One region of the Listeria marthii genome, then DNA from elsewhere that is predicted to be linked to it. Evidence: predicted binding sites of a transcription regulator. Region 1 holds the regulator's gene; each other region holds the start of a gene.

What was found. Region 1 encodes Rex, which represses fermentation and respiration genes when NADH is low (regulators of the CRP and FNR family bind a similar motif). Its sites were predicted from a motif close to TTGTGAAATATTTCACAA; they were not measured.
Region 2: the regulator Rex is predicted to act here: its motif matches at 3,040-3,057, upstream of HCJ55_RS07775 (L-lactate dehydrogenase).
Region 3: the regulator Rex is predicted to act here: its motif matches at 1,947-1,964, upstream of HCJ55_RS09420 (cytochrome ubiquinol oxidase subunit I).

Annotation. Positions count from the first base shown of each region.
Region 1 covers NZ_JAASWB010000001.1:273,238-278,328, reverse strand. Annotated here, with positions in the region: gene HCJ55_RS01430 (alpha/beta hydrolase) at 1-458, opposite strand, end outside; gene HCJ55_RS01425 (ABC-F family ATP-binding cassette domain-containing protein) at 483-2,435, opposite strand; gene HCJ55_RS01420 (redox-sensing transcriptional repressor Rex) at 2,746-3,393, shown strand; partial or broken gene HCJ55_RS01415 (DUF4305 domain-containing protein) at 3,421-3,625, opposite strand; gene HCJ55_RS01410 (CPBP family intramembrane glutamic endopeptidase) at 3,627-4,313, opposite strand; gene groES (co-chaperone GroES) at 4,549-4,833, shown strand; gene groL (chaperonin GroEL) at 4,869-5,091, shown strand, end outside.
Region 2 covers NZ_JAASWB010000004.1:13,618-18,708, forward strand. Annotated here, with positions in the region: gene mfd (transcription-repair coupling factor) at 1-742, opposite strand, end outside; gene pth (aminoacyl-tRNA hydrolase) at 858-1,418, opposite strand; gene HCJ55_RS07765 (GNAT family N-acetyltransferase) at 1,525-2,109, opposite strand; gene HCJ55_RS07770 (50S ribosomal protein L25/general stress protein Ctc) at 2,199-2,822, opposite strand; gene HCJ55_RS07775 (L-lactate dehydrogenase) at 3,116-4,057, shown strand; gene HCJ55_RS07780 (DNA alkylation repair protein) at 4,135-4,809, shown strand; gene HCJ55_RS07785 (putative heavy metal-binding protein) at 4,876-5,091, shown strand, end outside.
Region 3 covers NZ_JAASWB010000004.1:350,565-355,655, reverse strand. Annotated here, with positions in the region: gene cydB (cytochrome d ubiquinol oxidase subunit II) at 1-277, opposite strand, end outside; gene HCJ55_RS09420 (cytochrome ubiquinol oxidase subunit I) at 264-1,670, opposite strand; gene tadA (tRNA adenosine(34) deaminase TadA) at 2,052-2,522, opposite strand; gene mbcS (acyl-CoA synthetase MbcS) at 2,717-4,294, shown strand; gene HCJ55_RS09405 (hypothetical protein) at 4,341-5,091, opposite strand, start outside.

The DNA.
Region 1 (5,091 bases):
TTGCGTTCGGGCCAGCCGAAACCAATATTTTCACCTTCACTTTCGCCGTGTGCTCTGGCATCAGGCATTAAAACATTGTAACCAAATTTTTCGTGATACATCCGTGCTAGGCCAGCCATCTCAACTTTACCACTTTTGCCACGATAACCGTGGGCTAAAATGATTGTCGTATTAGATGGTTTATCGGCTGCTAAATAATTAGCAACAAGTTTCAAATCGTCGGCTGAGGTTTCAGTCCATTGCGTGAGATTTTGCTTTTCCATCCAAGCGACATTTGCCTCGCGATTTTTCTTCGCCAGTTTGGCCGTTTCCGTTGTTTCGTCTGTTGTTGCTGTATCGTCCATGCTGGAATTGTCACGCGCTAAAGCATAACTATATAAGTAAAAACTCGCACAAATGGTAATAATGACAAGTAAGCTAACGATAATTGAACCAGAAATAATTAAAATCTTTTTCATTATTTGCTCCTTTTTTTATGCAGATTACATGGATTCCAGTTCTTCGCTTATGGTTTCCCATTCTTCCATGAGTTTTTCGCCGTCCGCTTTCACCGCGTCCAGCTCTTGTGTGATTTCAAGGGCTTTTTCATGGTCTTGGAAAACTTCGGGTTTGGTTAATTGGAGCTCAAGTTCGGCGATTTTTTCATCGGTCTGTTCCATGGCTTGCTCTACTTCTTCAAGTTTTCTTTTTCGTTGTCGAAGTAGTTTTTGCTGTTCTTTTTCTTCTTGGTAGTTTAATTTCCTGACGGAGGCGGTTGTTTCGACTTGTTCGCCTTTTTTGCGGCGGTCTTCAGCATCAAGTCGTGCTAGTTCTTTTGCTTCCGCTAATTTTTCTTGGTAATAATCGTAATCTCCTAGGAAAACAGTCGCTTTTTCCGGGGCCAATTCGACGATTTTCGAAGCTATCCGGTTAATGAAATAACGGTCATGGGAAACGAACAAAATCGTCCCTTCAAAATCGATTAAAGCTGCTTCTAACACTTCTTTACTTTCAATGTCTAAATGGTTGGTTGGTTCATCGAGAATGAGGACATTGGCTTCAAGTAAAGTGAGTTTAGCAAGCGCGAGTCTCGCTTTTTCGCCACCGCTGAGTGATTGGACATTTTTTAGCACATCGTCATCTGAAAATAGGAAATTACCAAGTGTTGTTCGGACATTAACTTCATTTAATTCAGGATAATCATCCCAAAGTTCCATTAAAACGGTTTTGTTGGAAGTTAGTTTGGCTTGTTCTTGGTCGTAGTAGCCAATTTTCACGCCAGCGCCAAAGTGAAATTCGCCGCTTAGAGCTGGAATATCGCGAATAAGTGTTTTAAGTAGGGTAGACTTGCCGATTCCATTTGGGCCAACGAGTGCAAGGCTATCTTGGCGTTTCATTTCGAAGGTTAGATTGGAAGCAATGCGCTTGTCTTTTGCATAACCAATGCTTAGCTGATCTACCATTAAAACATCCTTACCGGTTTGCTTTTCAAATTGGAAACCAAAGTGAGCGGCTTTTTCATCCCCTTGAGGTCGACCGAGCACATCCATTTTTTCTAATTGTTTTCTTCGACTTTGCGCGCGTTTAGTTGTGGATGCGCGAACGATATTTCTTGCGACAAAATCTTCTAGTTTTGCAATTTGTTTTTGTTGTTTATCGAATTCTTTCCACATTTGTTCCAGTTTGGCTTGTTTTTGACTGACAAACGAACTGTAATTGCCTTTGTAGTGATCGATTTTGGTGCGGCTGATTTCGTATACTTGGTTAACGACTTTATCAAGGAAGTAGCGATCATGGGATACGATAAGTAAGGAGCCGTGGTAGTTTTGTAAATACGTTTCTAGCCATGCTAACGTTTCGATATCTAAATGGTTGGTCGGTTCATCGAGAACAAGAATGTCTTGTTTAGCAAGCAACAATTTGGCCAGTGCGAGCCGTGTCTTTTGCCCACCACTTAAAGAAGCAATCTCCACTTCATAATCATCAGGATAAAAGCGCAAACCATTTAAAACAGAGCGGATTTCAGCTTCATACGTATACCCGCCAATTTCTTTAAAGGTATGCTGCAATGTATCGTAATCCGTCATCAATGCTTGATATTTTTCCGGGTCATTATATAGTTCTGGTTCGCCGAGACGAAGCTCCATTTTGCGCAAATCAGCTTCCATTTTTCGAAGTGAGTCAAACACGCTAAGCATTTCATCCCAAATAGTTTTGGAAGACTCTAGCCCAGTGTTTTGCGCCAAATAGCCAATTTCGACACTTTTAGGTTTGGAAATGGTTCCGCCGTCATAGCTCATTTTGCCTGCGATGATTTTAAGTAAAGTAGATTTTCCTGCGCCATTTCTGCCAACTAAAGCAATTCGGTCACCAGTTTTTACTTCTAATTTAATATTATCTAAAATTACTTCTGCACCGAAGAATTTAGAAATTTGCTGAACTTGTAATAATATCATAATCTCTCTCCTCGAACGTTCTCCCTACTAGTTTATCTTAAAAGCCAAGTAATCGCAATGAGATAGCCAATTGTTCACGAATCAGTTAGTTTGTGAAAACACTCGCATTATTTGTGATTTTAGCGTAGAATAGAAAAGAAGGACTGCACCGGATATTTTGCGGGACAAAACCTTACTTGAAAGTTATGAGCAAAAAGTTTGTGCATTCCTTGTGAAATGTTTATAGTATATAAGCAAGCATGTGAAAGGAAGTACAGTTCACAAAAGCTTCAACTTCAGAAAAAATTTAAAAGAAGAAGGGACAGAAGGCATGATGGAGGAAACAACTAAAATTCCACAAGCGACAGCAAAACGCTTACCATTATATCATCGTTACTTGAAATACCTAGATGAGTCAGGTAAGGAACGAGTATCATCAGCGGAATTAAGTGAAGCGGTGAAAGTTGATTCAGCGACTATTCGACGTGATTTTTCGTACTTTGGCGCATTAGGTAAGAAAGGATACGGGTATAACGTTTCATACATACTCGACTTTTTCAGCAAAACACTCAGTCAGGACAAACAGACAAATGTTGCACTTATCGGTGTTGGTAACCTAGGGACAGCATTATTACATTATAATTTCATGAAAAACAATAATATCAAAATCGTTGCTGCATTTGATGTGGATCCAGCGAAAGTAGGTAGTGTTCAACAAGATATTCCGATTTATCATTTAAATGATATGGAAGAAATTGTTCGTGAAAACGGTGTGGAAGTAGTTATTCTGACAGTTCCAGCTGACGAAGCACAAGTAACGGTAGATCGTTTAATCGAAGCAGATGTTAAAGGTATCCTAAACTTTACACCAGCTCGTATCAGTGTTCCAAAACAAGTTCGTGTGCACCATATCGATCTTACAACGGAATTACAAACGTTAATCTATTTCCTGGAAAATTATCCAGCGAAAACAGAATAAAAAAACCTGTAGAAGGTAAGCTAAAACTTACTTTCTACAGGTTTTTTTTACGTCTTCTCAGTCCGGTAATAATCAAGCCGATACCAATCCCAAAATCCATTAATGTCATTATAATAAGTATATAAGCAAGGATATCATAACCATATTCAGCTACACGAACAATAACAAAATATACAAATACAAGACCAAGCGCAAAATAAAGAAAACTTTGCTTAATTAATGAATTTTTCATATTATCCTCCAATTATTCCGAGACTCAAAAGCAAAACAATCGTGTTCATCAAAATATGAGCGCCCATCGAAACCACAATCCGTTTCGTTTTCGTATAAAGAAAACAAAGAATCAGTCCGATGACAAAATAAGTCAGTAAAAAGGAAATATCCCCATGAAGCAGTCCAAAGAAAAGCGAACTAATAACCGCAGCCACATGAATATTCATGACATTGCTCAGCCCACCAAAAACCACTTTTCTAAATACAAGCTCTTCTAAAATTGGGCCTAGAATGGAAATGAAAATCAAGAAAATCGGTGCAGCTTTTGTCAAATCAACTAGTAATTCCGTATTTGCAGACGTGCTCATGTCCCCAGAAATCATCGTAATAATAATGCTACAAATAATTTGCGCTACATATAATCCAATGACACCACCGATAATCCAAACGATACTAAATAGTGGTTTCGTTTTTTCACCGAGTTCAATTTTATTTTCTTTTGGTTTTCTATAAAGCATCGGAATGATAATAGCCAGCGATAAAAGATTAGAAAATATCGACCAAATAACCATTCCATAAGCCGCAGCATCTTCCGCCGAAAGGGAAGTGACACTTAATAAAATATGTTGAACAATTGGAATTCCAATAGATGCAGAGAACAGTAATAACAAATAAACTAACACAATCGTAATATAACGTTTAGCCAAAAAAGACGCATCCTCTCTAAAAACAAAAATCATGCTAAATTGCTTCAAACAAGCGGAAATAGCTCTCCTTATTGTACTCGTTATCAAGCTTTACCGCAAATAAGAATTCTTCCATTTTTTAAACGTTTTTGCTTGCAATTTTTATTCAGTTTGGTATCATAATAACTGTATTAGCACTCTGATGTGTCGAGTGCTAAAATGAAAAATGTAATTATATCAGAGGAGGTCATTTACATTGTTAAAACCATTAGGAGATCGTGTTGTAATTGAAGTACTTGAAGCAGAGGAAAAAACAGCGAGTGGGATTGTATTACCAGACTCTGCCAAAGAAAAACCGCAATCAGGGAAAATTGTTGCAGTCGGTTCAGGTCGTGTTCTAGAAAACGGAACAAGAGAAACACTTGAAGTTGCAGAAGGTGACACAGTAATTTTCGCAAAATACTCTGGAACAGAAGTAACGTATGAAGGAACTGACTATCTGATTTTACGTGAAAGTGACATTTTAGCAATTACTAAATAATTTTAAAAAAAGAAATAATCGGAGGGAAATATAAAATGGCAAAAGATATTAAATTTAGTGAAGATGCTCGTCGTGCCATGTTACGTGGTGTCGACCAATTAGCAAACGCAGTAAAAGTAACGCTTGGCCCAAAAGGTCGTAATGTTGTTTTAGAAAAGAAATTCGGTTCTCCGTTAATTACAAATGATGGTGTAACGATTGCAAAAGAAATCGAATTAGAAGACCCATTTGAAAACATGGGAGCAAAACTTGTATCTG
Region 2 (5,091 bases), on a different contig from region 1:
TCATTTTCTTTTCCAAACGTTGGACGATGTCAGGATAATAGCTTTGATCTAAAATGATTTCTGTTGCCGGAAGTAATCGGAATTCTTCCACACGTGTTGTCGAGCGTTGTGTTTCCACATCAAAGAAACGAAGGGAGTCCACTTCGGTATCAAAAAGTTCTATTCTAATCGGGAATTCTTCTGTAATCGGGTAAATATCAATAATCCCGCCGCGAACGCTGAATTCTCCCGGGGTATTTACCATTCCGCTCATCGTGTAACCCATAGTCACCAATTTTTGGCGTAAAACATCTGGGTCAATTTCTTCGCCTTCCACAATGGAGATATTAAAATCTTTCCAAAGCGAAACTGGCGGAAGCATTTTTCTAAGTCCAGCAACTGGGACGATGACAATGCCCGGTTTTCCGGACAGTAAGAAATCGAGTGCTTCAACACGTTGACCACGAAGCTCCGGGCTAGAAATACTTAGCTCAGAAGAAATCAATTCATCTGCTGGGTATAAAAATAGGCGATCAACGTCCATTAATGAAAGTAGATCATCATATAATTTTTGCGCATGATATAAATTGTGCGTGACAAATACAACTTGTCGCTTTGACGCTCCTTCTACCACGCTTGCAAATAACGCGCGCGAAGAACCTGTGAGCCCGGTGACAAGTTGTGCTTTTTCTTTTTCATCAAGCGCTTTTAATACCGCTCGAATATCTTTTTGTTCATATATTAATTGTTGTAATCCTTTCAAGGGAAAACAGCTCCTTTTTTGTCAGAAAATTCATTCTACAGGGCGCAAGAGTCAATCACGCGTCCGAAGAAAGACCGAAATACGTGGCAAAAAAATTACCACGTCTCGTCATTGTTTATTTTTGATTGTATTTATTCATTACTTCTATAAATGGCGTTTGCGCAAAGTCTTCGATGGCATCCGCACTTTTTTGGATTGCTGCGATAATATCCGGTTGTTCGGCTTTAGGAAAATCTCCTAACACGTAGTTAATGACTTCCCCTTTTATAGGGCGACTCACACCAACACGAATGCGGTTAAACTCTTGGGTTTTAACATGCTGGATAATTGATTTCATCCCATTATGTCCACCGGCACTACCTTTTTGGCGTAATCTGATTTTCCCAACTGGTAAATCAAGATCATCATACACAATTACAACATCTTCAATCGGTATGTTGTAATAGTCCATCAGCGGACGAATACATTCTCCAGAAGCATTCATAAAAGTGAGTGGTTTAACTAAAATCATTTTTTCGCCGCCGACATTAATTTCACTTGTCATACCATTAAATTTGGATTTTTTCCAAGGCGTTTGATGGCGGAAACTCAGCTCATCAACTACCATAAAACCGACATTATGCCGGGTACGTTCGTATTTTTTGCCCGGATTTCCGAGTCCTGCAATTAATTTCATAAAAGCTTCTCCTTACATGAACGAAACCACTTCACGAATGAACTGGTTTTTGTTTCGATGTTTTTTTGATTATAACATGGATTGCACTTGGTTGAAAGTTTTCCAACTATGCTTGGTGTTCAGCAATTTTATTTTCAATTATTTGCCACGCTGTTTCATTTCCAGCTTGAAAGTCTGCCGTTTTCCAATTTTCGGGCGTTTTTCCGATATATTTTTCAAAACCGAATTTTCGATATAAATAGATTGCTTGGTAACTTCCGGTTTGTGTAGTCAAATAGACAAAATCATTTTTATTTATGCCGAGGATTTTGGATAACAAAGCTTTTGCGATACCTTTTCCACCGTGGGAATCAAGTACAGCAACCCAATGAATCCGGCTCGCCATTTCGCCAAATGTATCCCCGTCCCAAAGCATTGCTGTTCCAATAAGTTCACCTTTAGGCGCTTGCACAAAGACACAACGCTTGGCCAATTTCTCTTTTTTAGTTCCAAATTCCGTTTCAAAACGAGCGCGAATACTATCCATTGATGGTACCTGACCAGTTTCTAATTGTAATCTACACCAATCTTCTTCCAATCCTTCTTTATAAAAGCAAAAAGAATATCCCGCTGGTAAATGAAACTCCGGATAATTCGCGGCATTGTGATTGACCATCGCAACAGAAATATGTGGTACTGATTTATCAAGCATATAAACGCCTCCTTCTCGAAACTATTATAACAAAAAAAATGGAAGATATCGCAAATAAATGCGAATCTCCCATCGTTATTTATTAGAAATTATTCAACAGGCTCTTCATCTTTACCATGTACAGCTTCTGGCTCTGGCGCTTCCGTAGTCGTTGGTTCTTCTTCAGCACGCGGAGCAGATACAGTAACTACTGTTTCTTCTTCCTCTGCTTGCACGACATAGTCTTTGTTTTCTGGAAGATCGTTTGTTGTTAAAACATCACCGATTTCTAATGAAGAAATGTCTAATTCAATTGTTTCTGGTAATTTTTCTGGTGTTGCTGAAACTTTTACGTCATGGATAATTTGCTGTAATACGCCGCCAGCTTTAACGCCAGGTGCATCGCCAACTAATACCACGCGAACATCGGTCTCAACTTCTTCATTCATATCAACCGCTAGTAAATCAACGTGTACTAAAACGTCTTTTAACGGATCCACTTGATATTCATGCAATAGAACATTTAATTTCTTGCCGTCTACAGTCACTGAAAATACGGCGTTTCGACCATTGTCACGAACTGCTTTGATTAATTCCAAAGAATCAACGGAAACTGGAACATTCTCTGATTTGTAACCATAAATAATTCCAGGTACTTTTCCTTCACTACGCAATCTCGTTACTTCTGAATGTTGCGTTGTTTCTCTTTTCTGGACCTCTAATGTTGTTGCCATAAAAAATCACTCCACTCATTCAATTTTGGTACATCTACATTATATCTACCCGTTAGAAAAATAGCAAAACAAAGGAATAGCCTTATTTTGATTTGTAAGGTTTATAATTCTCAATAAAAGGTAAACAGAAAATAGCGGTTGAACGCGAATGCAGACGCTTCCAAACTGTACTATAGCGTTTTCACAAAAACATTATAACAACTTTTTTAAATTTAGGACGTTCAACGCTTCACAAATGAAAAATACATGGTATACTGTACTAGTAAATAGATTTTTTATAGGAGGAATTCGAAATGAAAGATCATCAAAAAATTATTTTAGTTGGCGACGGAGCAGTTGGTTCCAGTTACGCATTTGCTTGTGTAAACTTAAGCATCGGACAAGAATTTGGCATTATTGACATAGATAAAGACAGAACTATTGGGGATGCAATGGATTTAAGCCACGCCGTTCCATTTTCCACACCAAAGAAAATCTACTCAGCGAATTATAGCGATTGCCATGATGCAGATTTAGTTGTTGTAACAGCTGGAACTGCGCAAAAACCTGGCGAAACTCGTTTAGACTTAGTAAACCGTAATATCAAAATCATGAAAGGCATCGTGGACGAAGTTATGGCCAGCGGATTTGACGGCATTTTCCTAATCGCGTCTAACCCAGTGGACATCCTAACTTATGCGACTTGGAAATTCTCAGGTCTTCCTAAAGAACGTGTTATCGGTTCCGGAACAAGTCTTGATACAGCTCGTTTCCGTATGTCGATTGCCGATTATTTAAAAGTGGATGCTCGTAACGTCCATGGTTACATTCTTGGCGAACACGGTGATACTGAATTCCCAGCATGGAGCCACACAACTGTCGGCGGCCTTCCAATTACTGAATGGATTAGCGAAGACGAACAAGGCGCAATGGATACTATCTTCGTAAGCGTTCGTGATGCAGCTTATGAAATCATTAATAAAAAAGGCGCTACTTTCTACGGTGTCGCAGCTGCACTTGCCCGTATTACAAAAGCGATCCTAAATAACGAAAATGCGATTTTACCACTTTCCGTTTATTTAGATGGTCATTACGGTATGAACGACATTTATATCGGCGCACCTGCAGTAGTTAACCGTCAAGGCGTTCGCCACATTGTTGAAATGAACTTGACAGATAAAGAAAAAGAACAAATGAAAAATTCAGCAGACACACTTAAAAAAGTTCTCGACGACGCAATGAAACAAGTTGACTAATAAGCTCTGAATCTTAAAAGCATGCGCCTTAGCATGCTTTTTTGTTATACTTAATTTATTCGAGAGGAGAGCGCCGCATGATTACTTTTGACCAACTTAACACCGAACTTCAAACCTTAGAAAATCCAAACACCGTTAAAATTTTCCGAAATCACGGTTGCCCTGAAACATTAGAACTTTACGGGCTGAAAATTGGCGATTTAAAGAAAATTATTCGCCGGGAAAAATTGACGAAAAACTACGAACTTGCTGTAGAGCTAATCGAATCGAGCAACAGCGACTTGATTTACCTCGGATTGCTCGCGATTGATCCGAACAAAATGACTACTGAGCAAATCGAAAAATGGAATATTGCTTTTCGAGAAACGTGGTCACAACTAACTTTCGCACTTGCATCACTTGTCAGTAAAAGAGAAGATTCGCTCATTTTCGCCAAAAAGTGGGTTGAAAGTGATTATGATTTAACGAAAGCAATGGGCTGGCAGATTTTTAGCGAGCATATTAACGATTTGCCCGAAGCAGAAGAGCTATTAAAGCGCGCCAAAGAAACGTTACAAGCAGAATCCAACAGAACGCGATATTCGATGAACAGTTTCATTATTTCTTGCGGCATTTATAACGACGATTTGCATGAAAAAGCGATAGAAGCTGCGGAATCAGTCGGGAAAGTTCATGTGAATTTAGGGAAAAATGCTTGTAAAGTTCCGGACGCCATTTCTTATATCGAAAAAGCGCGAAATCGCAAAAATTAGCCGGATATCCTTTGACTAGAAAAAGCTCTAAGGAGTATGATAAAAGAAAACTGGAGGGATGAAATTATGATCGTAACAACCTCACCAAATATTGAAGGTAAACAAATTATCGAGTATAAAAAAATCGTTTTCGGCGAAGTCATCACTGGCGTTAACTTTATGAAAGATATTGGAGCCGGACTGAGAAATTTCTTCGGGGGTCGTTCGCAAGGTTATGAGGACGAGCTTATTAACGCTCGCGAGGAAGCGATTCGTGAAATGGAACAACGCGCGAAAGATATT
Region 3 (5,091 bases), on a different contig from region 1:
GCGCAAGTAATAGGAATACTAGCGGAATATAATAACCACTAAACATTGTTGCATACCAGTTAGGGAAAGCGGCGAAAATCGCGCCCCCTGCAGTTAATAACCAAACTTCATTTGCATCCCAGAACGGCCCAATCGTATTAACGAGTACGCGGCGTTCCAGTGCATTTCTAGCCATAAAACGTGTAGACATCCCAACACCAAAGTCAAAGCCTTCAAGGAAGAAGAACCCAATGAACAAGATGGCGACTAATAAAAACCATAACTCATTTAGTGACAAAGCTTTCATCCCCCTTATCAAACGGATCTACGGAAATCTCTGCTTTTTCTGGTTTGTGTCCGTCTGGTCCTTTTTTAATTTCGCGTATAAATAAGTAAACCAACAGAATGGCTAAAATCGTATAAATCGTCGAGAACGCAATTATCGAGAATAAAATTTGTCCTGCTGAAACGTTTGGCGATACAGCATCAGCGGTTTTCATGTAACCGAAAACTACCCATGGTTGTCGCCCTATTTCTGTCATAATCCAACCCATGGAATTCGCCAGGAACGGGAATCCAATCATTGGAATCATCAAACGTAAATACCATTTTGCATTAACAAGTTTTTTCTTCCAAGCAAGCACGATACCGATTAGCGCGAATAAAATCATTAACATACCAGCGCCAACCATGATACGGAAGCTCCAAAATGCTGTTTTAACTGGTGGGATGTAGTCACCTTCACCATATTTTTCTTCATATTGTTTTTGCAGGGTGTTCATACCTTCAACACTACCAGTTAATGTTCCGTAAGATAAGAAACTTAGCGCGTATGGGACATTGACTTCCCATTCGTTTTTCTTCTCTTCCGGGTTAATTTTGGCAATCATCGTCCACGGAGCAGGGTCGGCTGTATCTTCCCATATCCCTTCCGTCGCTGCCATTTTCATTGGTTGTGTTTTAACCAAGTATTGCGCTTGCGAGTGACCACTGAAAGCCACACCAAAACCACCGATTACCGCCATGACCATTGCAATTTGGAATGATCGTTTAAAGAAGGCGACATCTTGTTTTTTGAGCATCTTATACGCACTGACACCGGCAATGAAAAAGGCCCCAGTGGCAAATGCCCCGAATATAACGTGCGGGAATTCCACAAGTAGTTGTCCATTAGTAATAAGTTGCAAGAAGTCATTCATTTCCGCACGGCCATTTTTAAATTCAAAACCAACCGGATGTTGCATAAATGAGTTCGCTGCTAAAATCCAGAAACTAGACATAATTGTTCCGATTGAAACAAGCCAAATACAAGCTAAATGTAGCTTTTTGCTAAGTTTATCCCAACCAAAAATCCAAAGTCCGATGAACGTAGATTCCATAAAGAATGCAAGTAACGCTTCGATTGCAAGTGGTGCACCGAATACGTCCCCAACAAATCTAGAGTAATCCGACCAGTTCATCCCAAACTGGAATTCTTGAATAATACCGGTTACGACACCGACCGCGAAGTTAATAAGGAAAATGTGTCCCCAAAACTTCGACATTTTTTTGTAAATTTCTTTCCCCTTCACGACATACAACGTTTCCATAAGAGCAACCATAAATACAAGTCCAATTGAAAGTGGTACAAATAAGAAATGGAAAATTGTTGTTGATGCGAATTGAAAACGGGCTAAAAATAGTTTATCCACCCTTTTCTCCTCCTTTTTAAGCTAAAAATTACTGTTTCGTTCCTTGATTTGTGCTTCTTTCTTAAAAACCTTGTGAAAAACCGCCCAAAGTGACGCCTCCAGTTGCTCTGTAATTCACAAAGCATAATACAATAATATGTAATCCTTATTTTCCAAAGATTTAGGAACTAGTTAAGAAAGATTTTTACTTTATAATGAGTTCTATATGGAGTATATTTTATCCTATTTTGCGGCAAATTTATTTAGTACTTTCGATGTTATTTTGTTTTTGTTAGATTGTGATGATTTTCGCAATTATTATCTGGCTGTAAATGTTGGTAAGGCTTATTGCTTTTTATTTCACAATAACTTTCATAAAAGTATCATTTCGCATAATGAGCATTAAGACCTATTTAATTTATTCCGTTTTCGCAGTTCTTGGAAAAAACTTTTTAACATTTCGCTGCTTTCGGCTTCCATTAATCCAGCTTCTACTTCACACGTATGATTAAATCGGTCATCTTGAAGCAAATTCATTAATGATCCCGCTGTTCCGGCTTTTGGATCCTTTGCCCCGTAATAAACCTTTTCAATCCGCGAAAGCAAAATGGCACCGCTACACATCGGGCACGGTTCTAGCGTAACGTACAGTTCTGCACCGCTGAGTCGCCATGAATTCTGATGTTTACACGCGTCTTGAATGGCAAGTAATTCCGCATGGGTCACTGCATTTTGGCTCGTTTCACGCAAATTATGCGCCCGGCCAATAATTTCTCCATCTAAAACAACGACTGCACCAATTGGAACTTCCCCAATTTCTCGTGCTTTCTCGGCTTCTTCAAGCGCTTGTTGCATAAAGAAAGCTCGTTCCATCTATGCACCTCATTTCTAAAAAGTCACTTACAGCTATTTTAGCATAGCTTGGATTAGATGTAAGAACAATCTGCTCAAATTTTCACAGGAACACTTTAGTTGCTTTCACGGAGCATTTATATTACCATATATTAATACTAGGTACTAAAACAAAATTATCAAAATATACAATCTACTTATAAAGGAGAGTCATTATGAATTCAGAAAACTTAATCGCTCCAGAACTTTATAATATTACTGACGAGATTGCTAAATTCAGTTCTGAAAAAACTGCTTTAATTTGGAAAAACGACCATGACGAAACAAAAACATGGAGCTACCGCCACCTACTTGAACAAGCGAACAAATTTGCCAATGTGGTTAAAGACGCTGGGATTAAAAAAGGCGACCATGTAATCGTTATGACACCTAGACTACTAGAAACTTACGCTATTTATATGGGCTTATGGAAAGCTGGTGCCATTATTATCCCGGCATCGGAGCTACTTAAAGCGCACGACTTAGAATACCGCATCCATCACGCAAACGTAAAAGCAATCGTTTCTTACAATGGAATGACTGCCGAATTTGATAAAATTGAAAATACGCCTTCCGTTTCGAAAAAAATCATTGTTGGTGATAAATTATCTGGCTGGGATCATTACGAAACATTGATGGAAGACGCTTCGACCGAGTTTGAACGCGTAGAAACTTCTCGCGATGACGCTTGTCTGCTTGCTTTCACGAGTGGAACAACTGGTAATCCTAAAGGTGTTGTACATATCCACGGTTGGGGTTACGCGCATATCCGTATTGCGGCCGATCATTGGCTAGATATTCACGAAGACGATATCGTTTGGGCTACAGCTGGCCCCGGTTGGCAAAAATGGGTTTGGTCTCCCTTCCTTTCTGTACTTGGAAAAGGCGCGACTGGCTTCATTTACAACGGACGTTTTATCCCTGAAAAACAACTTCATTTACTGGAAGAAGAAAAAATCAATGTGCTATGCTGTACGCCAACAGAATACCGTTTAATGGCAAAAGTGAACAATCTGCGCGAACACGATTTAAGTTCACTTCGTAGCGCCGTATCAGCGGGCGAACCTTTAAACCGCGAAGTAATTCAAGTTTTCCAAGACAATTTTGATGTTAAAGTTCGTGACGGTTACGGCCAAACGGAGAGCACGCTTTTGATTGGGACACTTGTTGATACGCCGATTCGCCCGGGTTCGATGGGCAAACCGATTTTGCCAGAATACATGGCGATTATTGATGCTGATGGCAATCCGGTCGGCGTTGGTGAGATTGGTGATATCGCGATGCGTAGAGACTTCCCGGCACTTTTTAAAGAGTATTATAAAGAACCAGAACGTTTGCAAAAAGCGATTCGTGGCGACTATTTCGTTTCTGGTGACCGAGCTATTCGCGATGAAGATAATTATTACTGGTTCCAAGGCCGGAATGACGATATTATTATTAGCTCGGGTTACACGATTGGACCGTTCGAAGTAGAGGACGCGCTCACACATCACCCAGCCGTAAAAGAAGTCGCTGTTGTCGCAAGCCCCGACGAAATCCGCGGAACCGTTGTAAAAGCATTTATCGTCGTAAAAGATGGCTACGAGGGCACCGATGAGCTTGTGCATGAATTACAAACATTTACGAAAGAACAAACTGCTCCATATAAATATCCACGCCGGATTGAGTTTGTTGAGGCATTGCCGAAAACGGATTCTGGGAAAATTCGCCGCGTCGAGTTGCGTGATGCGGAGTTTGCTAGTGTGCATGGATGATGTTGTAGAAAAAAAGGAAGTCCTCAGTTGAGGACTTCTTTTTTATTTATTCGCTGTACCATTGTTTTTCAGTGAAGCCGTGCTCTTTACGAAACGCTTCTGTATATTTTTGAAGCAAGTAACTTTTGACAAAGTCTGGGTAAAAAAAGCGCACGGGAATAGCTACCAATAGAAATACAACAATAGCCACTAATAATATTTGACCCAAAGGAACTAACATTGTAGAAATCCACGAGTCGTCATTTAAAAGCCAAAATTTATTCATTCGATAAATCTGCATACCCGCTATAACAATAACAACTCCATAAATTAAGGACTTATCAACAATTTTTCCCCACAAAGGAATTTTAATTGTTGAATCAAAGTCTGCTAATTCGTTTATTTCGAGGTATTGTAAATATTTGTAGATTGCAAAGCTAACCAGTGTAACACCACCAACCGCGCTAATAGTTTGGATCACAATTTGCGCTATATATTCATCTTTTATTCCCGCTGAAAATGCTCCGAATACAAACCATAATCCTAGTGAAAAAATAACCGATATAATACTAAAAATAATAGAACAACATGAATAAAATCTTGATAAATAGTTTTCTGAGAAACTTTTTAAATTTATCTTGAAAAAATAAATGATTGTGACTAAAACAACAACCCATTCTATTAAGGCAAATACCGGGCTGCTAACAACCCAACCAGAGAAGGTGCTCGCTAATAGGATTTCAATACTGATGATAATTGCAAAGATAATATATCTCAGAAGCAACATTTTTTGGTTCATTGTTTTTTCTATGGTTGTC